Regions from separate parts of the Ensifer sp. Root127 genome, predicted to be linked through region 1. Evidence: riboswitches for the same ligand, from Rfam matches in the RefSeq annotation. Region 1 holds a riboswitch; each other region holds the start of a gene.
The links. A riboswitch is a leader RNA that binds a small molecule or an ion and turns the genes downstream of it on or off. The one in region 1 is predicted to bind cobalamin.

Region 1 (7,471 bases):
CGGCAGCGGCGCCATCGGCGGTGCTGCGGCGCGTGCCTTTGCCCGCGAAGGCGCGAGTGTCTTTCTCGTTGGACGAACGGCCGAAACCCTGGATCGTACGGCCAAGGCAATACGGGCGGCGGGTGGAAAGGCGGAGTTCGACGTCCTCGACGTGATGGATCAAGCCGCCGTCGAGCGGCATGCGCAATCGGTTGTCGACCGAACCGGCAGGATCGACGTGGTCCTGACCGCTGTCGGCTTTGCCCACATTCAGGGCCCGCCGCTTTCTGAGCTGACGCTGGAACAGTTCGAGCACCCGATTGCAGCCTATACCCGCGCCAACTTCATCACCGCCAAGGCGGCAGCAGCGCAGATGGAAAGAAACGGCAGCGGTGTCATCCTGACGCTTTCGACGCCCGGCTCGCGCATGTCCGGCTCGGGTTTCCTCGGCTACGGCACCACCTGCGGCGCCATCGAGACCTTCTCGCGCATTCTCGCCGGCGAACTCGGCAGCCATGGCATCCGCGTCATCTGCCTGCGGCCGGATGCCATTCCCGAGGCACTGCCAGCTTCGCATGCGCGCGCCGTCTTTCAAGGGTTTGCCGACCGGTTCGATACCACTGTGGAGGAGATGCTCGACGGTCGGGCAAAGTCCGGCACATTGCTCGGCCGTTTCCCGAGGCTCGACGAGGTCGCCGACTATGCCGCCTTCGTCGCCTCGGACCGGGCGGGCGCCATGACCGGCGCGATCGCCAACCTCACCTGCGGCTCGCTGGTTGATTGAAATGAACGACCGGCGGACCTTCACAGGGTCGCGTCGGTCGTTCTCTTCAGCTGCGCGCAAAACCCAGAATGAACAGCGCCAGAGCGCCGATCGAGGAAATCGTGCGCACATGGTTCCACCAGACCCAGTCGGTCAGGTAGTGCTGCTGCCAGATTTCGGTGGCAGCCTGCCCAGACGTGGCAGCCGCCAGCGCATCGTTCATCGGCACGTTGAAGATAATGGTGACGATCAGCACGCCGGCGACGTAGGCGATGCCGCCGGCCGCCAGCAGCAGGCTGCCGTTACCGCCCCAGATGAAGGCCGCGACGACCAGCGCGAGCCCCAGAAGCGCCGTGCCCATGAAGGTACTGAGGAACAGCGGATTCTGGATCACCACGTTGATGGCGTTCATCGCCGCGATCCCCTGCTCCGCCGGCAGCCGCGACAAAGCCTGCATGATGCAGACCGAGAAGATGAAGAACAGCCCGGCCATCAGGCCGGAGCCGATTGCGGCGGCAAACGCCAGAGCGGGGATCAGCGGGATCATGCGGCGATACTCCAGACACCAGTTGCAGCGGTCTCCCGGGCATAGTCGGCGAAGTCGCGCGGTTTGCGCCCAAGCACGCGCTCGACATCGGACGTCACTTGCGAATTGCGCCCGTCGAGCACCGACGTGAAGAGATAGCGGATGAGTTCGACATAGTCATCAGGCAATCCGTCGGCCCGCAACTGCACCGTGAAGTCGGCAACCGGCACGGACTGATAGCCGATCCGGCGGTTGGCAGCCGTCGCGATCTCGGCCACGGCCTGGGCAAAGGTCATCAGCCGCGGGCCTGTCAGCTCATAGACCTTGCCGACATGCCCCTCGTCCAGAAGGGCTGCAACTGCCACGTCGGCGATGTCGTCGGTGCTGATGAAGGGTTCGGTGATCTCATCCGGCGGCAGGAACACCGATCCGCTGCGAACGGAATCGGTCAAAAAATCCTCGCTGAAATTCTCGAAGAACCAGCTTGCCCGGATGATCGTCCAGTCGGCGCCGGAGGCCTGCAGTTCGCGCTCGGCCGCTTCCGCCTCGTCCTCGCCGCGCCCCGACAGAAGCACCAGCCGCTTGATGCCCGAGCGAACGGCAAGCCTCGAGAATTTGCGGATGGTTTCGACGGCGCCCGGCACCGCCAGATCCGGCTGGTAGCTGATATAGATGCGCTCGACATTTTCAAGCACGGGCGCCCAGGTCGCCTCATCCGTCCAGTCGAAGGAAGGCGATGCCGAACGGGCGCCGATGCGCACCGCGATACCCCGCTCCTCAAGGCGGGCCGCCACCCGCCGCCCCGTCTTGCCCGTACCGCCCAGAACCAGTGTGAGTTTGTCAGTCATCGCTTCCTCCTGAGGTTGATTGCAAAACATGAGCATCTCTCACATTTGCAAATGTGATAAATCCTCGTATTTTAGGAGTCAAGTCAAAATGTGAGCATTACTCATGATTCCCGATGCAAGCCCTTCCACAATCCCCGCTGACGACGAGCCGGCGCTGCGCCGCACGCCCAGCCAGAAGCGCAGCCGCGAGCGCGTCGAGCACATCCTTTCCTGCGCCACGGCGATCATCCAGGAGAAGGGCAGCGACGCCATGCGCATGAGCGAAGTCGCTGAAAAGGCTGGAATCTCGATCGGCTCCCTCTACCAGTACTTCCCCGACAAGGCGGCGATCGTGCGCACGCTGGCCGAGCGCTACAATGCGGTCTGCAATGAATGCATCGGGGCCGAGCTTGCCACGGTGACGTCGATCTCGGAACTGCGTGACGCCTTCTCCATGCTGTTCGACATCTATTACGATATGTTCCTGGCCGAGCCTGTGATGCGCGACATCTGGTCAGCGATGCAGGCCGACAAGGCGCTGCGCGAGATCGACCTTTTGCAAAGCCGTGCCGGCGGCCAGCTTCTGGCCGACGTCTGGGCTCGGTTTGCGCCCGACACGCCGCGCGAAACGATCGACAGCGCCGCCTTTTTGATCATGCATCTCGGCGATTGCACGATGCGGCTTGCGGTCTCCGTCACCAGAGCAGAGGGCGACCAGATCGTCGAAGCCTATAAACGCATGATCCTTCGTGATTTTGTCGCGGATGGACCGGGCGGCGGCGCAAGTCTAATTGACATCTCCGGGGTGCGATCCTAATCATCGTGGATCGATTGGTTCCCGCAACGCGAACGCGTTTCGGGAGTAAACGGGAACGTGACGGATGGACCCATGCTGGGCATTCAAATCACGGCCGACCCCGCGACTGTAGAGCGACGTGAATGCGCCGTTCCGGAGCGATCCGGAAGAAGCCACTGGAGACAAGACCGCGAGAGGGCGGCCCTTGCTCTGGGAAGGCGAGGCAAATCCAGGGTGATCTCACCCGACGTCCTGAGCCAGGAAACCTGCCAGTCGATGCGGGCATAGGGCCCAAACCGGGAAAGATCCCGACGCCATCACGGAGGTTGTCATGGCTACATCTACAGTTTCGAGCATTCCGCTCTCCCTCAGCGATCGTCTGACCGCAGGTATCATCGCGCTCCTCATCGGCGGCTTCCTCGTCTTCGGCGCAGGCCTGGCGAACTCGGCCGTGCTGCACGATACCGCGCACGACACCCGCCACTCCTATGGCTTCCCCTGCCACTAAGCGATGTTCCGGGACGCGACTTGCGTTCCGCATCGACATAGCTGCGGACAAAAACGCTTCCGGCAGACAGCCGGACGCGTTTGCTCGCGTCTGATGCAGATTGAAGATCTGCCGGACGGAGCCGTTCGCATATTTGCCAGTGGGACACGGCGCTGCCTGCCAGATGCATGGCGCGCCGATATCGAGGGATATCGAAAATGATTGTCAGAACGCTTCTGGCCGCGATCGTGGCTGGATTGATTGCCGGTGTCTTCATGACCGGCGCCCAGGAACTGCGCGTCGTACCGCTGATCCTGCACGCGGAAGAATTCGAAGGCGAGGCACCGGCCGCCGGCGAACAACCAGCCGTTCAGCCGGGAACGGCCGATCCGGCCGCAGCAAACCACGACCAGCATTCGTCGCTGAAGGCGGTTTCGCCGATTGGCGCTTTGCTTGACGCCCTGTCGCCGATCACGCCTGCCTACGCCCATGAGGGCGAACACGAGGAAGGCGGCATCATGTTCGGCATGAGCCGCTTTTCCGGCACGCTGATCGCCAATCTGGTGACCGGCTCCGGCTTCGCGCTGCTGCTCGCCGGCGTCAGCCTCGTCATCGGCTACCCGATCACGCTCAGGAACGGCGCGCTCTGGGGCGCCTGCGGCTGGCTTGCCGTGCACATGCTGCCGGCAATCGGTCTGCCGCCGGAACTGCCGGGCTTCCCGGCCGCGGAACTCGGCGACCGCCAGGTCTGGTGGGGTGCAACCGTGCTGTTGTCTGCCGCCGGTCTCTATCTGCTGGTCTTGCGGCAAGAGATCGCCGCCAAGATCATCGGCCTCGTGCTGATCGCGGCACCGCATGTCTATGGCGCGCCGCAACCGTCGGACATCTCCAGCAATGTGCCGGCCGTGCTCGGCGCTGAATTCGCCGTGGCAGCCCTTGCCACCACGCTCGCGTTCTGGATTGTTCTCGGCGTCGTGTCGGGCTTCATCAACGATCGTTTCGCCAAGGCGTAACAGACCGGCCAGATTTCGCCATCAACCCGGAGCCCCTGATATCGCCGATATCAGGGGCTTTGTCGTCGAGATGTCTCAGCGCGCCTGCAATGCCAGCAGATGCGCCTGCAACCGCGCGCGGCGGTCGTCCGGCGCCAGCATCACGCAACTGTCGCAGAAGCTGCCACCTTCCGTTCGATAATAGAGACAGCAGCCGCCGCGCAGGCGATAGGTGCGCGACAGCGCATGATTGCCGCCGATCTCGATCACGATGTCCTCGTAACGGAGCTTGTCGGAAAATAGCGACGTACCCGCGCGCTTGACGATCGCCAGCGCCCTCGCCATCGCGGTCTCCTCGTCGCCGAGGACGCGGCCGATCTCCAGGAACCCACCGGCAAGCGAATCCGCCGCAAGCCGCCATTGCGCGCCCGAGGACAGGCCGGTGCGACGCTTCAACATGACGACGATCGGCGCCAGATGCGCAGCGAAGGTTTCGCCGAAGACGTCCGCAGTCGCCGGGGCATGATCCCCGGCTGCGGGCAAGGCAAGGCTGAAATGAAACCGCTTGGCCGCGACAAGCCGTTCGCCATAGGCCCGCGAAAATTCTTCGAAGCGAAGGCCGCGAACGGCTGCCACGATGCCCCCACCGAGATAGAGGCCGCCAAGCGCGAGCGTGAGCTGGTTGCTGTAAAAGGCAATCAGATGGGCGGCGCGGATCTTGTCGTCCATGCCCTCGGCAAAGCGATCCTGATAGGCAAGGCTGTCTTCAAGCCCGACGCCCTCCTCCACCCAGAACCGCGCCTCGGGAAGAAATACGTCGCCGGCGGCCCCGAGCGAAAAGCCCACTTCGGGGAAAGACGACTGCAGGTGCGCGAGAACGCCAAGGGCGCTCTGGCGCAACGCCGCGTCCGCCTCGTCCTCCGCCGGGCGCTCGTCCTGCCGCTCGTGGCCCAAGCTCATGCCGTCTCCCTGGTCTCAAGCCAGCCGCCGCGAAAATCCGCCCGCTGCAATCCGCGCCGTATGGCCGGAATGCTGCGCGTCAGCTCCCAGACGAAACCGTTTCTGGCATTCTCGATCATCATCACGACAAGCCCCTGGTCAAGCCCGACCACGCGGTCGTCGACCCAACCCTCCGGGCCCACACCGGGCAGGCTCGGATTGAACCCGCCGGGAAACCGGCTCTCGCACAGAATGTCCGGGTAACAGTTCTCGAGCTCGGCGAGTGCCGACTGCGACGCATCGGCAGCGAAAGGCAGACAGGCAACCGGTGCCCAAGGTGCCAGCGTGCCATCGTCAGGACCACCGGGCGCGCCGCGCGCCGCATAGCCGAGCATCCGCTGCCAACGCCCATCGACAAGCCGCTGCCGCCCCGCCGGTCCACCGCAGGCGCTGAGGCCCCACATATCCCCGCCGTAACCGGCGAAATCGCCGGGATTGCGCTCGGCATGGGCTCGCTGCAGCGCGATCGCCCGGCAGGTATTGTCGAAATAATCAGTCGCCTCGTCACGCATCGGCGCATCGCCAATGCCGCGAAGGTCCAACCAGGCTTGCGGAAAGAGATGGACGAACAAAGGCGCGGCCTGCAGATGCGGCGCACCGTCGACCGTGGTCCACGCATAGGCGGCCGTGAATTCGCGGTAGTGCTCCGGGCCGATTGCATGGTGCGGCGCGCCGAGCGCGAGCACGTAGAGCAGCAGTGCCTCGCTGTAGCCCTGCCATCGATACTTAAGAAACCGCCCGGGCGGTCGCCAGCCCATCGTCAGTATCTCGCCACGGCCGAGCGCCCAGCGCCAATCCACCCGGGCATAGAGCTTATCCGCAAGCGCGCGGATTTCCCGCTCCCCCGCACTGTCGCCGGAGAAATAGGCGCCTGCGGTCAAAACGCCGGCAATCAGCAGCGCGGTATCGATGGTGGAAAGCTCGCACTGCCACACCCGCTCGCCGGTCTTCATGTGGAGAAAGTGATAGTAGAAGCCGCGATAACCGGTGGCGAGCGCATCGCTCCCCTGCCGGCTTTGCGCCAGAAACCGCAGGGTCATCAGCACCCGGCCGGCCGCTTCGCCGCGCCCGATCCAGCCGCGCTCGACGCCAACAGGGTAGCAGGAAAGCCCGAAACCGGTGGCAGCGATGCTTGAGGGCGCGTCGGGAAGCGACGTATCGGCGACAAGCCCGGTGCCGGCATCGCTATAGCGCAGGAAATAGTCGAAAGCGGCGGACTGCAGCCTATCGACCTGAAAACGCTCCGTATTCCGTGTCTGTTGAAGCATATCCTCAGCTCATGCAGGCCCGTCGGCACGGTATCGATCGGCAGTAAACCCTGTCGATATCACCTTTTATTGAAGGTCAGCCAACCCCAAACAGTCGCGATAAGCCAATCCTGTGCTACATTTCCTGAGATGACGCGGCTCGCAATGACGGGTTGAAGCGATGTTAACCATGCTGGCGTTGATCCTTTCCCTGACTGGTGGCCCGACCCAATCGACCGCCGCGCACACCGACGTCGATGTCGAACTGGTGCTGGCCGTCGACATGTCCGGCTCGATGGATCTGGACGAAGCCCGCGTCCAGCGCGCCGGCTACGTGCAGGCGCTGCGCCATTCCGACTTCCTCAATGCGGTAACGAGCGGTCGCTATGGCCGGATCGCCCTTGGCTATTTCGAATGGGCCGGCACCGTCAACGAATCCTCCGTCGTTGCCTGGCAGGTGATCTCCAACGCCGCCGAAGCGGACGCCTTTGCCGCGCTGATCGAGGCCCGCCCCGTCGGCACCCGCCGCGGCACCTCGATCTCCAACGCGCTCACTTACGGCACAGCGCTGATCGACTCCAACGCCTTTGCCGGCATGCGCCGCATCATCGACGTGTCTGGCGACGGACCCAACAATATCGGCCCACCGGTCATTCCCGCCCGCGACATCGCCATTGCCCGCGGCATCATCATCAATGGCCTGGCGATCCTGATTAGACCGTCCGTCTCGACCGGGCCGCTCGACCAGTATTATGCCGAGTGCGTCGTCGGCGGCCCGGGCTCCTTCGTGCTGCCGGTGCATGAGCCGGAAGATTTCGCCATCGCCATCCGCCAGAAGCTGATCCTGGAGGTCAG
Region 2 (7,471 bases), on a different contig from region 1:
TCGAGCAGATTTCGGCCGGTGCCGATCTCGTGGTCGTCGAGGGGGCGGGGTCACCTGCCGAAATCAACTTGAGAGCAGGCGACATCGCCAATATGGGTTTTGCGACCCGCGCCGATGTCCCCGTTGTGCTCGTTGGCGACATCGATCGCGGCGGCGTCATCGCCTCGTTGGTCGGCACCCATGCGATCCTGCCCGACGAGGACCGGCGCATGGTGACGGGCTATTTGATCAACAAGTTCCGTGGGGACGTCACGCTGTTCGACGACGGCATCGCCGCGGTCGGCCGCTACACCGGCTGGCCCTGTTTCGGCGTAGTGCCGTGGCTGAAGGCGGCCGGGCGGCTGCCGGCAGAGGATTCGGTCGTGCTCGAAAAGCTGGCCCGCGGCGAGGGGCGGGCGCTCAAGGTTGCCGTTCCGGTGTTGTCGAGAATTGCCAATTTCGACGACCTCGATCCGCTCGCCGCCGAGCCGGAGGTCGATCTCGTCTTCGTCAAACCGGGCAGCCCGATCCCCGCCGATGCCGCTCTCGTCGTCATCCCTGGGTCGAAATCGACCATCGGCGATCTCAAGGATTTCAGGGCGCAGGGTTGGGATGAGGACCTCAAGCGCCATGTGCGGCGCGGTGGCCGGGTGATCGGCATCTGCGGCGGCTACCAGATGCTGGGCGCGCGCGTCACCGACCCTCTCGGCATCGAGGGCAACGAGCGGGAAATCAAGGGACTTGGGCTGCTCGACGTCGAAACGGAAATGGCGCCGGAAAAGACCCTGCGCAACAGCCGTGCCTGGTCGCTGGAACACGACGTGCCGCTCGAAGGCTATGAAATCCATCTCGGCCGCACCACGGGTCCTGACTGCGACCGCCCTTCGATCCGCATCGACGATCGCGCCGATGGCGCCCTTTCGGCCGACGGACGGGTGATGGGAACCTACCTGCATGGGTTGTTTTCCAGCGATGCCTACCGTGCTGCCCTGCTCAAAAGCTTCGGCATCGAAGGCGGCATCGGCAACTACCGCCAGTCGGTCGATGCGGCGCTCGATGACGTCGCCGCGGAGCTCGAGGCGGTGCTTGACCCGACGTGGCTCCATCAACTGCTCGGCAATTGAGGCCCGCCCGCAGCATTTGCAGCACGCGCGCGGGGCGTTAAGATGCGTCGCGGACTGCGTGCCGCAGGCGCCGACACATGCAGACTTCTGACCACGGGATGACCGGCGCAACAGGCGGTTTGCAATGAGTGACGACGAGCGGCGTGCGCATTGGGATGCTGCCTATGCCTCCAAGGACGAGGCGGGCGTCAGCTGGTTCGAAGGCACGCCCGAGGTGTCGCTGCGGCTCATTCACGAGTACGGGCGGGGCTTGCCGGCATCGCTGATCGATATCGGCGGCGGTGCGTCTAGATTGGTCGATCGGCTGCTGGAGGAGGGCGGATGGTCGGTCGCGGTGCTTGACCTGTCTCCAACCGCGCTTGGCGCCGCACGAGCCCGGCTCGGCGCGCGCGGCGAAGCGGTAGAGTGGATCGCCGCCGACGTGACCGACTGGTCGCCTTCGCGGCAATACGATATCTGGCACGACCGCGCCGCGTTTCACTTCCTGACCGGTGCGGCAGAGCGCGCGGCCTATGTCGAACGTCTTTGTGCTGCCGTGAAGCCTTCCGGACACGCCATCATCGCCACCTTTGCGCCGGATGGGCCGAACCGCTGCAGCGGTTTGCCGGTGATGCGCTACGACCCGGCGGCGCTTGCCGAAGTAATCGGGCCGTCCTTCCGGCTGGTCGAAGCGATCAGGCACCAGCATAAGACGCCATGGAATTCAGTGCAGGCTTTTCAGTTCAGCGCGCTGCAGCGGGTACGGTAGCGGTAGCATGGGCGAGCGCAAGGGGCTAGCGGACCTGCGAGAACGTGAACGCCCTGTCGCCGTGGTACCATATGAATTCGTTTTCCTTGCCGCTAAGTCCTCCGGGATTTCGCAGCACCATTCCGCAGAGGTTCGTTGTCTTGAGCCACAGGAAGCAAACCTCGTCCCTGTCAAACTTGACCTCGACATCGGTCATGCGACCAGCGCCGATGGAAGCCCAGCCTCCTGTCAGAGTGGCCACGCCCCCGGTTGAAATGACAGCCTCATGTTCCTCGCCCGAGTCCAGCATGCGTCCATGCAGCCGATGCCCCAGGAATAGTGAGCGGGCTTCGTCGGCTTCCAGTCTGTTCCTGCCTACGAAGTCGGCGTTCATCAAGGTCTCAGGCACGCCGGCCAGGCGCAGTCCCCGGTAGAAGAGCTCGCTATCCGCCAGCTTTGCCAGATCCATGGGCGGGCTGGTCGAGATGGTGGCGGCAGTGCCACCGCGTGCGAGGCGAAGCGCGTTGAAACGAGTGATCGCTGCCTGCGCTTCCGTGTTCCGGCCGAGGTGCGCGTAAGCGGAGGCGAGAAGAAGGAAAGAACCGTCATCCTGAGGATTGAGTTCGATGCTGCGCTTCACCGCAGCCACCGACGCCTCGAAATCCTCCAGGCTGAACTGCGTCAGTCCAAGAACGTAAATGAAGAAGGACGGAGAGTGCGGATCGAGGCGCATGGCCGTACGGATATAGGGCAGGGCCTCCGCTGGGCGGCCGGCGGAGGTCAGCACGAAGGCCGTCAGCGCGTAGCTCCAGGAATCGCCGGGTTCGAGCGCGATCGCTTCCTTGAGTTCGGCGAGCGCATCGGCATGCTGCCAGGCCGCTTCGGACAGGAGAGCGGCCGCCTGATAGGCGAGCGCTGTTTTGTGTTTCTGCGCGGTCCTTAGAAATTGTAGCGCCTTGGCTCTAGCTTCGATCCGCGAGATATCAAGCCGATAATGCCAACGCCACAGGTAGACGCGCGCGTAGACCATGGCGGCGGCGGCATAGGCTCGTCCATAGGCAGGATCGAGCGCAATCGCCTGCTCGAAAAAAGGCACTGCCTTTGCAAAATCTTCGGGGGTCGTGCGCCGGTGATGCTCCCAGCCGCGCAGGAACGCATCGAAGGCCGCCGGGACCGTCGTTTCCTTGCGTCCGAAGGCCATCTGCTCGTCAGGATTCAACCGAAGCGCAAGCGCGTCGGCAATGCCGCGCATCACTTCGTCCTGCAGCGCAAAGACATCGGAAAGTGAACCGTCGAACTTGCCGGCCCAAACGTGGCCGCCGCTGAGAGAATCTATGAGCTGAGCATTGATCCGTAGCTGTTCTCCGGCACGCTGCACACTGCCTTCGAGGACGTATCGGACACCGAGTTCCTTGGACACCTGCCTGGGTGTCACCGCCCTGCCCTTGTAGGTGAAGGTCGAGTTACGCGCGATAACGAACAAGCCGGATACCTGAGCCAGCTCGGTGACAAGGCCATCGGTCATGCCATCGGCGAAATACTCCTGCCTGGGATCGTCGCTCACGTTGGCAAACGGAAGCACCGCGATCGACGGCTTGTCCGGCGCGGTCAGGTTCGGTGGTTGTATCTGGACCGTTTCCACAGGCGACTCCCAGGGCCGCCACCAGGCCACGCCGGCAGCAGCGCCGAGCACGACAGCAGACGTAACGAGTGCCGCCCAGCGCTTCGCGTGGCGCCCAGCGACCTTTACGCTGCCGGGGCGGGCTTCGTTCAGCCCCAGCCGGTAAGTCCGCACCGGCTTTTCGATATGCTTCAGGCGTTGTTCGCCGAGAAAGACGAAGCCGACATCGAGGTGCTTCTCGACCTGGTCGTAGGCGGTGCCGGAGATGATGATCCCACCCGGTTCGGCGAGGCTCTGCAGGCGCTCGGCAATGATCACTCCATCGCCGTGAATGTCGTCGCCTTCAACGATGACGTCGCCAAGATTGATGCCGATGCGGAATTCCAGTCGACCCTGATCGGAGCCGCGGCTTTCGGATTTCGCGCGCTGAACCTCCACCGCACAACGGACCGCCTCGACGACACTCTGGAACTCGACCAATAACCCGTCGCCCATGGTCTTGATCAACCGCCCGCGATGTGCGGCAATCCTTTGTTCGAACAGGCCGTGCAGATCGGCCTGAAAGCGGGCACACGTACCCTCTTCGTCGGCTTGGGTGAGCAGTCCATAGCCGGAAACGTCGGCAATCATCACGGCGGTGAGCCTGCGTTCCATCTGCCTTCCGGATAATCGAAACGACTTTCGGCTACTCTATCGCAATATCTGACGTTGCTAAAATAAAGTTCAGTTGCCGTGGAGCGTCCGCTCCGACGTCGACTACAGCGCCGCGCGTCTTACTGGACGCGCAAAGGTCGCTGTAACACTTTGAATTGCTGCATGTTTTTATCCTTAGGTCGAATACCATCTAAGGATAAAAACATGCAGGAGTGGCCTTTGCGGCCTGCTGCCGGCAAATTGTCGCGCGCCGCATCTCGACGGGTGGCGTGTCGCACGCGTCGATTGACTTTGCGGCGCCCGCTTCCTAATCATCTGACGTTGGATGGTTTCCCCGGATCGTGGCGATGCGGGGGAATAATTGGGAATGTGACGGATGGACCCAAATCGGGCATCCTTATCGCAGCCGACCCCGCGACTGTAGAACGGTCAGGGTTCGCCATCGGGCTGATAGCCGGCTTCCTTTCGATTGCATGGGGCAATCGAAGGCGGTTTGGAATTCAGCCGGAAAAGCCACTGGCGTGGCTTCGTGATCAGCCGGGTTGGACGCCTCTTCTTCTACGAATCGTCCGCCTTTCACGAAACCAGAAAACGCCGGGAAGGTGAGGCGGGCCGTTCGGGCCCAAGCATCGGTCTTCGCGTGATCACGCGGGGCGCGATGTGGTGGGCTCGTGACGCCGTGAGCCAGGAGACCTGCCGTCCGACAGGGGCATTCCGCCCGAAGGGAAGCCCGCTTCCCACGCCATCACGGAGGTTGTCTTGGCTCATCGATCGTTTCCCGAACGCGCCGTCGGCGCGGTGAAATCCTGTTGCCGCTCGAATTCGCGACCAAGCGCGTGAGGCTGCAACGCACATGAGCATTTCCCATGCCGGGCCGGTTCTGGTCCTCGGCGGTGCCCGTTCCGGCAAATCCAGCTTTTCCGAAAGGCTCGTCGAAGCCTCCGGGCTCGGCATGCACTATGTCGCGACCGGCCGTGCCTGGGACGACGAGATGCGCGAGCGCATCGACCATCACCGGGCAAGGCGCGGCGAAGGCTGGACGACGCATGAAGAGCCGCTCGACCTCGTTTCGCTGCTGACGCGCATCGATGACGAGAACTGCGTGGTGCTCGTCGACTGCCTGACGCTGTGGGTCACCAACCTGATGATGGAAGGGCGCGACATGGCGGCAGAGTTCGCGGCCCTTGCCGCTTTCCTGCCGGAGGCGCGGGCGCGCCTCATCCTTGTTTCCAACGAAGTCGGCCTCGGCATCGTGCCCGAGAACCGCATGGTCCGCGATTTCCGCGACCATGCCGGCCGGCTTCACCAGATCGTTGCGGAGAAATCCGCGGAAGTTTACTTTGTCGCGGCCGGATTGCCGCTGAAAATGAAGGGTTGATCCATGACCACTGCCAGAGCCAACCAGGGCAAGATCCCGGCGACCGTCATCACCGGCTTCCTCGGTGCCGGCAAGACGACGATGATCCGCAATCTGCTGCAGAACGCCGATGGCAAGCGCATTGCGCTCATCATCAACGAGTTCGGCGATCTCGGCGTCGACGGCGACGTGCTGAAGGGCTGCGGCGCAGAAGCCTGCTCGGAAGACGATATCATTGAGCTTACCAATGGCTGCATCTGCTGCACGGTTGCCGATGATTTCATCCCGACCATGACCAAGCTGCTCGAGCGCGAAAATCGTCCTGACCATATCATCATTGAAACCTCGGGCCTCGCTTTGCCGCAGCCGCTGATCGCCGCCTTCAACTGGCCTGATATCCGCAGCGAAGTCACCGTCGATGGCGTCGTCACCGTGGTCGACAGTGCCGCCGTTGCCGCCGGCCGTTTTGCCGACGACCATGACAAGGTCGATGCGTTGCGTGTCGAGGACGACAATCTCGACCACGAAAGCCCGATCGAGGAACTGTTCGAGGACCAGTTGACCGCCGCCGACCTGATCGTGCTCAACAAGACCGATCTGATCGACGCCTCCGGCCTCAAGGCCGTGCGCGACGAGGTCGCTTCGCGCACTAACCGCAAGCCAACAATGATCGAGGCGAAGAACGGCGAAGTTGCCGCTGCCATCCTGCTCGGCCTCGGCGTCGGCACGGAAAGCGATATCGCCAACCGCAAGTCTCACCACGAGATGGAACATGAGGCCGGCGAGGAGCACTCTCATGACGAGTTCGACAGCTTCGTCGTCGAGCTCGGCGCGATTGCCGATCCGGCAGGTTTCATCGATCGCCTCAAGGGCGTGATATCAGAGCATGACGTGCTGCGCCTCAAGGGCTTTGCCGACGTGCCCGGCAAGCCGATGCGCCTGCTGATCCAGGCCGTTGGCGCCCGCATCGACCAGTATTACGACCGTGCCTGGGCGGCTGGCGAGAAGCGCGGTACGCGCCTCGTCGTCATCGGCCTGCACGACATGGACGAAGCTGCGGTGCGCGCCGCCATCACCGCACTCGCCTAACTCCTTGAAGCAACGCAATTCCAGGAAAGCCATTTCACGCTTTTCCTGGAATTGCTCGAACGGACAGAAACATGCATCTGCTTCTCGCCCAGAAAGGAACGATCGCCGACGGCAACGAGGCGATCGACCTGGGGCAAACGCCGGCCGACGTGCTTTTCCTGTCGGCCGCCGACACCGAGCTTTCGTCGATCGCGGCGGCCCATGGCCGGCGCGACGGGGAGCTGAGCCTGCGCATCGCCAGCCTGATGAACCTGATGCACCCGATGTCGGTCGACACCTATGTCGAGCGCACGGCAAGGCATGCAAAACTCATCGTGGTCAGGCCGCTCGGTGGCGCCAGCTATTTCCGTTATGTGCTGGAAGCATTGCATGCCGCCGCCGTCACCCACCGCTTCCAGATCGCGGTGCTGCCCGGCGACGACAAGCCCGATCCCGGCCTCGAGCCGTTTTCGACCGTTGAGGCCGACGACCGCCAGCGCCTCTGGGCCTATTTCACCGAGGGCGGCGCTGACAATGCCGGCCTGTTCCTCGACTACGCCGAGGCGTTGATCTCAGACGCGGAAAAGCCGCAGCCGGCAAAACCGCTGCTCAAGGCCGGCATCTGGTGGCCGGGCGCGGGCGTCATCGGCGTCAGCGAATGGAAGGCACGTGTCCAAGAGCGGATGGTCGCGGGGGAGGGATTCGAACCCCCGACAGTCGGGATCTGCTTTTATCGCGCCCTGGTCCAGAGCGGCGAGACCCGGCCGGTCGAAGCGCTGATCGAGGCGCTTGCCGCCGAAGGCATGCGCGTGTTGCCGCTGTTTGTCTCCAGCCTCAAGGATGCCGTTTCGGTCGGCACGCTGCAATCGATTTTTTCCGAGGCGGCACCCGACGTGGTGATGAACGCCACCGGCTTTGCCGTTTCCTCGCCCGGTGCCGAC
Region 3 (7,471 bases), on a different contig from region 1:
ATATCGACTTCGACGACCATCGAACGCCGCCCGACCCGGATCGGGCGGCCGCTGCAGCTGACGATATGGCCGATGTGGGCGGGGCCGCGGAAGTCGACGCGATCGCAGGAGGCGGTGACGAAGGGAACGCGGCCGTGGCGCGTGGCGACGATGAAGGCGGTCCGGTCCATGAGTGCGAGGCCCGCACCGCCGAAGAGCGTGCCATGGTGATTGGTGTCGCCGGGAAAGACGATGTCGATCAAGGTGGCGGGCGCCGGGGTTTCCCCCGGCGCCTTCTCGATATTGCTATCGTCCGTCATGCGTTTGCGGCCTCTTGCCGGCCGGCAGTGAAGGATTGGCGCAGCGTTTGCGCCGCCGCGACCATGTTGACGAGCGCCGGGCGAACTTCCTCCCACCGCCTTGTTTTCAGCCCACAATCCGGATTGACCCAGATCTGCGCCGGCGTCAGACCGTCGGTCGCCTGTTCGATCAGATGCACCATCTCGTTGACAGTGGGTACCCGCGGCGAGTGGATGTCGTAGACGCCGGGGCCGATCTCGTTCGGATAGGCCTGATCGATAAAGGCGCCGAGCAGCTCCATCTTCGAGCGCGAGGTTTCGATGGAGATGACATCGGCATCCATTGCCGCAATCGCCGCCATGATGTCGTTGAACTCCGAGTAGCACATGTGGGTGTGGATCTGGGTTTCGTCACCGACGCCGGAGGCGCTGATGCGGAAGCACTCGACCGCCCAGTCGAGATAGGCCTTTCGATCGGCCTGTCTCAGTGGCAGTCCCTCGCGCAGCGCCGGTTCGTCGATCTGGATCACGGCGATACCGGCCGTTTCCAGGTCGGTGACTTCGTCGCGCAGCGCCAGTGCGATCTGCCGGCATACGATCGACCGGGGCAGGTCGTCGCGCACGAACGACCATTGCAGCATCGTCACCGGGCCGGTGAGCATGCCCTTCATCGGCTTGTCCGTCAGCGACTGCGCATAGGTTGCCCAATCGACCGTCATCGGGTTCGGGCGCGAGACATCGCCGAAGATGATCGGCGGGCGTACGTAGCGCGAGCCGTAGCTCTGCACCCAACCGCTCTGAGTGAACCCATAGCCGGAGAGCTGCTCGCCGAAATACTGCACCATGTCGTTGCGCTCGAATTCGCCGTGCACCAGCACCTCGATGCCGATTTCCTCCTGCCAGCGCACGGCCTTCTCCGTCTCCTGGCGCAGGTAGGCGAGGTAGTCGACATAGCTGAGCTCGCCCTTGGCATGCAGCGATCGTGCCTGGCGCACCTCTGACGTCTGCGGGAAGGAGCCGATCGTCGTCGTCGGGAAGAGCGGCAGTGCCAGCCTGTCTTCCTGCCGCCGCCGGCGCGTTGCAAAACTCGATTGACGGCGGCTGTCTGCTGCCGTCAGGTTCTTCAAGCGTCCGGCAACGAGTGGATCGTGGACCTTGAGCGAGGTCAGCCGTGCCTCGACCGCAGCAATCGATTTTGCAAAGACCTGCTCGGGATTGGCCAGGCCCGGCTCGAATGCGCGGGCAAGCAGGCTGAGTTCGTCCAGCTTCTGCAGGGCGAAGGCAAGCCAGGAGACGAGCTCCGGATCGAGCGCTCGTTCGAGATCGAGGTCGATTGGCACATGCAGCAGCGAGCACGATGGTGCAAGCTCGATACGATCGCGGCCATGCGCCTCGATCAACGGCTGCAGCCGGCGGAAGAGGCCGGCAAGATCGGTACGCCACACATTGCGGCCATCGACGACGCCGAGCGACAGCACAAGCTGTGCCGGTACCGTCTGAAGTAGCAAGTCGAGCTGTTGCGGCGCCCGCACGAGGTCGACATGCAGCCCGGCAACCGGCAGCGAAAGGGCTGTCGGCATGTTGTCACTGACCGCGCCGAAATAGGTCGCGAGCATGATTTTCAACTGCGGAAGTTCCGAGGCGAACGTCTGGTAGGTCAGCGCCAGCGCCTGGCGTTCCCGCTCAGTGAGATCGAGCACCAGGCATGGCTCGTCGATCTGCACCCATTCGACGCCGGCTTCCCCAAGCTCGGTGAGAAGCTTCGTATAAACAGGCAGCAGCCGCTCGATCAGATTGATGGTGTCGAATCCGCCGGCAAGCGCCTTGCCCAGTTTCAGGAAGGTGACGGGGCCGAGGACGACAGGGCGGGTGACATGCCCGAGCGCCTTGGCTTCGAGGAAGGCGTCAAGCGGCGCATTGCTCGTCAGCTCGAAGCGCTGATCCTCCGCGAATTCCGGAACCATGTAGTGGTAGTTCGTGTCGAACCACTTGGTCATCTCCAGCGCCTGGTTGCCCCCGTCGGGCCCGCCATGCGTGCAACCGGACGCGCAGGCGGCAGTCGTCGAACCGCGCGCCATGGCGAAATAGGCGTCGAGGTCGACCGGGCCGCCCTTCCAGCCATAGGCCGGTGGCACCGCACCAACCAGCACTGATGTGTCGAGAACCTGGTCGTAAAGCGAGAAGTCGTTCGATGGAATGATCTGGATCCCACGTGCCTTTTGCGCGGCCCAGTTTTCGGCCCGCAGCCTGGCGGCGACGTCGAGCAGGTCCTGTCTCTCGATCTTGCCGGCCCAATAACGCTCCAGCGCGAACTTCAGTTCACGGTAGCTGCCGATACGTGGAAAGCCGAGATTGGCTGTCTTGATTGTCATTTCCTTACCCCGAAGGTTGTGGGCAAGGCTTTGAATGCGACGCATCCACGACCGAGACTGGCTCGCTCGTCAAGGCGACACATCGGACACCCCGCCCGTGGACGTTATCTATCGCGGCAGGTCTCCTGGCTTGCGGGTCAACACGAACCGTCCCGTCTTCCCGAGGCGTCTCCCTCAGTGACATCATTGGACGACCGCTCGCCGCTTACAGTTGCGGGGGCAGCTCCGGCATGAGCGCCTTGCAGCGCCGCACCGAATTCCCTCTTAGCTCCGGCCTGTCGTCAGACGAGCCGCAGAACCACGATTGTTCGACAATGCCCCGCAAAGTCGACGGCGTCAATCGTATAAAGAAATGTTTATGTCTTTATTTTCTCCATTCGGCCGAGGTCGAAAGCTTGTCGCGAGGGCGGCGACGCGACTTCATCATTTGGCGTCTGCGGCGAAAGGGCACCGCCCGGATCAGAGCCCGCTACGTGCTGCCACGGATCAGCAACATCGCCCGCGCGCGCCCGGATGCTGTCATTGTCTCGCGTCAGGCCGATGTCCCTCAGTTGGAACTCGCTGAATGTATCGATGGTCGTCGTGGCGTCGGCAGCTCTCTTGGCCGAAGTCCAGACGTGGAGGATGATCGATCGCAGTGCGCTAAGCATTGCTAACCCCTTCAGTTCTGTGGTGATGTGTTCGCGAGAAAATTGAGGATTTTGGTGGTTTCGCGCAAAGCGATTTCTCGCATGCTGCCATAAAGAATGCTTATCTCACTTCATGAGCAAGATTCCCCCCATGAGTGCGGTGCGCGCGTTCGAGGCCGCAGCCAGGCACTTGAGTTTCACCCGCGCGGCGCAGGAGCTCGGCATGACGCAAGCCGCTGTCAGCTATCAAATCCGACTGCTGGAGGACCGCACCGGCACGCCGCTGTTTGTCCGTCTGCCGCGGGAAGTGCGCTTGACGGCTGCCGGACGGCAGCTTGCGCCGAAGGTGACCGAGGCGCTCGATCTACTGGGTACGGCGTTCTCCGAGATTGCCGACAAGACCGAGCATCACCTGCACATCTCGGTACTGCCAACCGTCGTCTCAAGTTGGCTTGGTTCCAGGCTCGCCTCGTTTCAGACAGCCCATCCAAACATCAGCATTCGCGTGCACATGTCCACGGAGCTGATCGACTTCAAGCGCGATGCGATTGATCTCGTGGTGCGCAGCGGCAACGGCGACTGGTCGGGCAATGAAGTGTTTCCTCTTTTCCCGATCGAATACATGCCCGTCTGTACGCCGACGTTCCTGGAAAAACATCAGCTGAAGGTTCCGGCCGACGTTCTCATGGTGAGGCGCTTCGGCAACGCCAGCTGGTGGCGGCGCTGGATGACCGAAGCGGGCGTGGAACCGCCGGCCAGCAATGGCACTGAGCTGATCTTCGACGTCCAGGCAATGGATGTGGCCACCACATTGCTCGATCATGGCATTGCCATGGTCGTCTCCACCTTTGTGATTGAGGAGCTTCGCAGCGGAAAACTCGTCCGGCCGTTCAACCATGTGGTCAGGGATGGCCGTGCCTATTGGCTGGTCTATCCGCAAAGCCACCGGCGGCAGAACAAGATCCAGGTGTTTCGCGAGTGGATCATTACCGAAGCCGCCACATCGAACGCGCAGCTGGCCGCCGTGGCCGGAGAGCTTCCCTCGGTACGGTCTCAAGCCGAGATCGGTGCGAGCGCGCTCATAAGACCTGAATAGGATTTGCTGAGCGGCGGAGCATAGGAGCCGCGCTTGCTGGTCGTCAGTCCTTGCGACACCAACGCCTCGGCCTGCTTGACGGCTGCCGATACGCCATCAATGACCGGAACGCCGTATTCGGCTTGAAGTGCGCGCGCAAGATCGGCCATCCCGGCGCAGCCAAGCACGATCGCCTCGGCGCCGTCCTCAACGAGCGCCAGCTCGATTTCGCATCGCAGCTTCGCCAACGCGGGCGAAGCCTTGTCCTCAAGCTGCAGCACCGGGATGTCCGCAGCGCGAACCTTCGTCCGGGCACTCATCCCATAGCGTATGACCAGGTTCTCGATAAGCACACGCGACCGCTCGAGTGTGGTCACGACGGTGAAACGCTGAGCAAGCATGGCGGCCGTCGCCACAGCGGATTCGCAAAGCCCGACCACGGGGATGCGGGCAAGCGCGCGGGCTGCTTCCAGACCAGTATCGTCGAAGCATGCGATGACGGCGGCGTCGGCGCCTGCCGCTTCGCCGTCCCGGATTTCGGTGAGCACGCCCGGAAGCGCGATCGCGCCATCATAGTGGCCTTCGATCGAAGCCGGTCCGGACTTGGACGTCCTCGCGATGATCTCCGTGTTCGGGCCCGCGACGGCGCGGGCTGCGGCCGCCGCCTTCTCGGTCATGGATAGGGTGGTGTTCGGATTGACGATCAGAATGCGCATCGAACCTAGCTCATTTTTACCTGCCGCCGACGAAGCGTCAGAATGACGGCAAGCGCGACGAGGATGGTGGTGAAGGAGAAGAGCGTCGTGACCGTGCCCAGCGCGTAAAGCACCGGCGTCGTCACATTGGTGGTCATTCCGTAGATTTCCAATGGCAGGGTGTTGTAGCTGCCCGAGGTCATCAGTGTACGGGCGAACTCGTCGTAGGAAAGGGTGAAGCCGAAGAGGCCGACCCCGATCAGGCTCGGCGCTATCATCGGCAGCACCACATGCCGAAACGTCTGCCACGGGGTGGCGCCGAGATCGCGGGCCGCCTCTTCATAGGCCGGCGAAAAGCGGTTGAAGACGGCAAACATGATCAAGACGCCAAAGGGTAGGGTCCAGGTAAGATGTGCGCCGAAGCCGGAGGAATACCAGGCGGGCTTCAGGCCAAACTGCTGGAAGACGACACCGATCCCGAGCGAGATGATGATCGAGGGCACGACCAGGCTGGCAACGGTCAGGTAGAAGAGGGCCGTCGCCCCCTTGAAGCGGTGGCGAAAGGCAAGGCCGGCGAGGAGCGCCACGACGACGTTGACCACCATCACCATCAGTCCCAGCGTGAATGAGCGGCGGAAGGACGCGCCGAAGTCGCCGACCGCCTGTTTCTCGAAGAGATTGTAGAACCAGTGCAGCGAAAGTCCGTTCAACGGAAATGTGAGACCGCCATTCGGCCCCTGAAAGGACAGGATCAGCACCGCCGACAACGGCCCGTAGAGAAACAGCACGAACAGGGCGAAGAAGCCCGCGAGCAGGTAGAATTCAAGGGTGCGCCGCTCATGGTTCATCTCAGAGTTCCTTTCGGATATCAACGACCCGAAGGATCGCGGCGACCATCAGGAGCACGACGATCAGCAGCACTACCGCATTGGCGGCCGCAGCCGGATATTGCAGCAGTGACATCTGGTTCTTCATCATCAGCGCGACCGAAGCGCTCTGTCCGCCCGACATAACTTGAACCGTCGAGAAGTCGGCCATGACGAGGGTGACGACGAAGATCGAGCCGATGGCGATGCCGGGCTTGGCGAGTGGCAGGATGACGTTCCAGAGCACTTGCCGGCCGCTGGCGCCGCAGTCGCGCGCCGCTTCGATCAGCGAACGGTCAATGCGCATCAGCGTGTTGAAGATCGGCGTCACCATGAAGAGCGTATTGAGGTGAACCATGGCAAGCACGACAGCAAAATCGGAATAGAGCAGCCACTCGATCGGTTGCGGAATGATGCCGAGGTCGATCAGCGTCGAATTGACGAGGCCATTGCGTCCAAGCACCGGGATCCAGGAGATCATGCGGATGATGTTGGAGGTTAGAAACGGCACGGTGCAGATGAGGAAGAGCACCATCTGCATGGTCGTCGTGCGCACGTGGAATGCGAGGAAATAGGCGACCCAAAAGCCGATCAAGAGTGTGAGGCACCAGACGAGGGCGGTGAATTTCAACGTGTTGAGATAGGTCTTCCACGTCACCCACGAACCGAGCGTGTCGACATAGTTCATGGTCAGGAAGTCCGGATAAAGCCCGGCAAAGTCGTAGTCCCAGAAGCTGACGACAAGAATCGTCAGGATCGGCAGCACGAAGAAGAACCCGAGAATGAGGATGAGCGGCAGCGCCTGCAGATAGGCGCCCAGCCTTTGCAGCCAAGCACGGACACTGCTGGGTCTACCGGCCAAGGCCTCCGATGGCTGCGAAATTGCCACTACCGCCATTGTTCATCCTCTCGCGTTGCTCGTCAGGTTCCGCTCGCTGCGGGCGGCCCCATTCGAGGGCGCGCCGCAGCGAGGGCGTTTCGTCTGCCTCAAGCCGCGATGAACTCGTTCCAGCGCTTGATCATGTAGCGATCCTCATCCATGACCGAGTTCCAGCAGGCGACCTTGCCCATGCGGTCTTCGAAGGAGCCGCCATCGCGCACGGCACCGGCCTTCTCCATGACCTTGCCCTCCGGCGAGAGGATATCGCCCTTTGCCGGCTTGCCCTCGACCCAGTAACCCCACTCGTCCTCGGACATGAAGCCCTTGGCCGTGTCCATGGCGGCCGAATAGTAGCCCTGACGGTTGAGATAGGCGCCGACCCAGCCCGACAGGTACCAGTTGATGTATTCATAGGCCGCGTCGAGCTGGGCGCCCTGGAGATGGGCGGCAAGGCCGAGGCCGCCACCCCAGGCGCGATAGCCTTCCTTGAGCGGCTGGTATTTGCACGCGATCCCCTTCGAGCGGACGGCGGCGACGGCCGGTGACCACATGGACTGGATCACCACTTCACCGGAGGCCATCAGGTTGACGCTCTCGTCGAAGGATTTCCAGAAAGCGCGGAACTGACCGTCCTGCTTGGCCTTAATGAGGAAGTCGATCGTCTGGTCGATCTCAT

Region 2: linked by a shared signal. The riboswitch ahead of cobU (bifunctional adenosylcobinamide kinase/adenosylcobinamide-phosphate guanylyltransferase) and the one ahead of ASD03_RS27630 (CbtB-domain containing protein) in region 1 are both predicted to bind cobalamin.
Region 3: linked by a shared signal. The riboswitch ahead of metE (5-methyltetrahydropteroyltriglutamate--homocysteine S-methyltransferase) and the one ahead of ASD03_RS27630 (CbtB-domain containing protein) in region 1 are both predicted to bind cobalamin.

What each region holds. Positions count from the first base shown of each region.
Region 1 covers NZ_LMDX01000034.1:18,011-25,481, reverse strand. The annotation lists gene ASD03_RS27650 (SDR family oxidoreductase) at 1-763, shown strand, start outside; gene ASD03_RS27645 (anthrone oxygenase family protein) at 810-1,289, opposite strand; gene ASD03_RS27640 (NAD(P)H-binding protein) at 1,286-2,116, opposite strand; gene ASD03_RS27635 (TetR/AcrR family transcriptional regulator) at 2,220-2,912, shown strand; cobalamin riboswitch at 2,911-3,180, shown strand; gene ASD03_RS27630 (CbtB-domain containing protein) at 3,223-3,399, shown strand; gene ASD03_RS27625 (CbtA family protein) at 3,597-4,391, shown strand; gene ASD03_RS27620 ((2Fe-2S)-binding protein) at 4,467-5,330, opposite strand; gene ASD03_RS27615 (glucoamylase family protein) at 5,327-6,637, opposite strand; gene ASD03_RS27610 (DUF1194 domain-containing protein) at 6,798-7,471, shown strand, end outside.
Region 2 covers NZ_LMDX01000012.1:194,691-202,161, forward strand. The annotation lists gene ASD03_RS15550 (cobyric acid synthase) at 1-1,103, shown strand, start outside; gene ASD03_RS15555 (class I SAM-dependent methyltransferase) at 1,228-1,851, shown strand; gene ASD03_RS15560 (adenylate/guanylate cyclase domain-containing protein) at 1,877-4,105, opposite strand; cobalamin riboswitch at 4,415-4,821, shown strand; gene cobU (bifunctional adenosylcobinamide kinase/adenosylcobinamide-phosphate guanylyltransferase) at 4,959-5,483, shown strand; gene cobW (cobalamin biosynthesis protein CobW) at 5,487-6,551, shown strand; gene cobN (cobaltochelatase subunit CobN) at 6,623-7,471, shown strand, end outside.
Region 3 covers NZ_LMDX01000054.1:393,037-400,507, reverse strand. The annotation lists gene ASD03_RS36985 (hotdog domain-containing protein) at 1-299, opposite strand, end outside; gene metE (5-methyltetrahydropteroyltriglutamate--homocysteine S-methyltransferase) at 296-2,650, opposite strand; cobalamin riboswitch at 2,748-2,968, opposite strand; gene ASD03_RS36975 (hypothetical protein) at 3,007-3,300, opposite strand; gene ASD03_RS36970 (LysR substrate-binding domain-containing protein) at 3,431-4,375, shown strand; gene ASD03_RS36965 (aspartate/glutamate racemase family protein) at 4,333-5,070, opposite strand; gene ASD03_RS36960 (ABC transporter permease) at 5,076-5,897, opposite strand; partial or broken gene ASD03_RS36955 (ABC transporter permease) at 5,899-6,729, opposite strand; gene ASD03_RS36950 (PotD/PotF family extracellular solute-binding protein) at 6,903-7,471, opposite strand, start outside.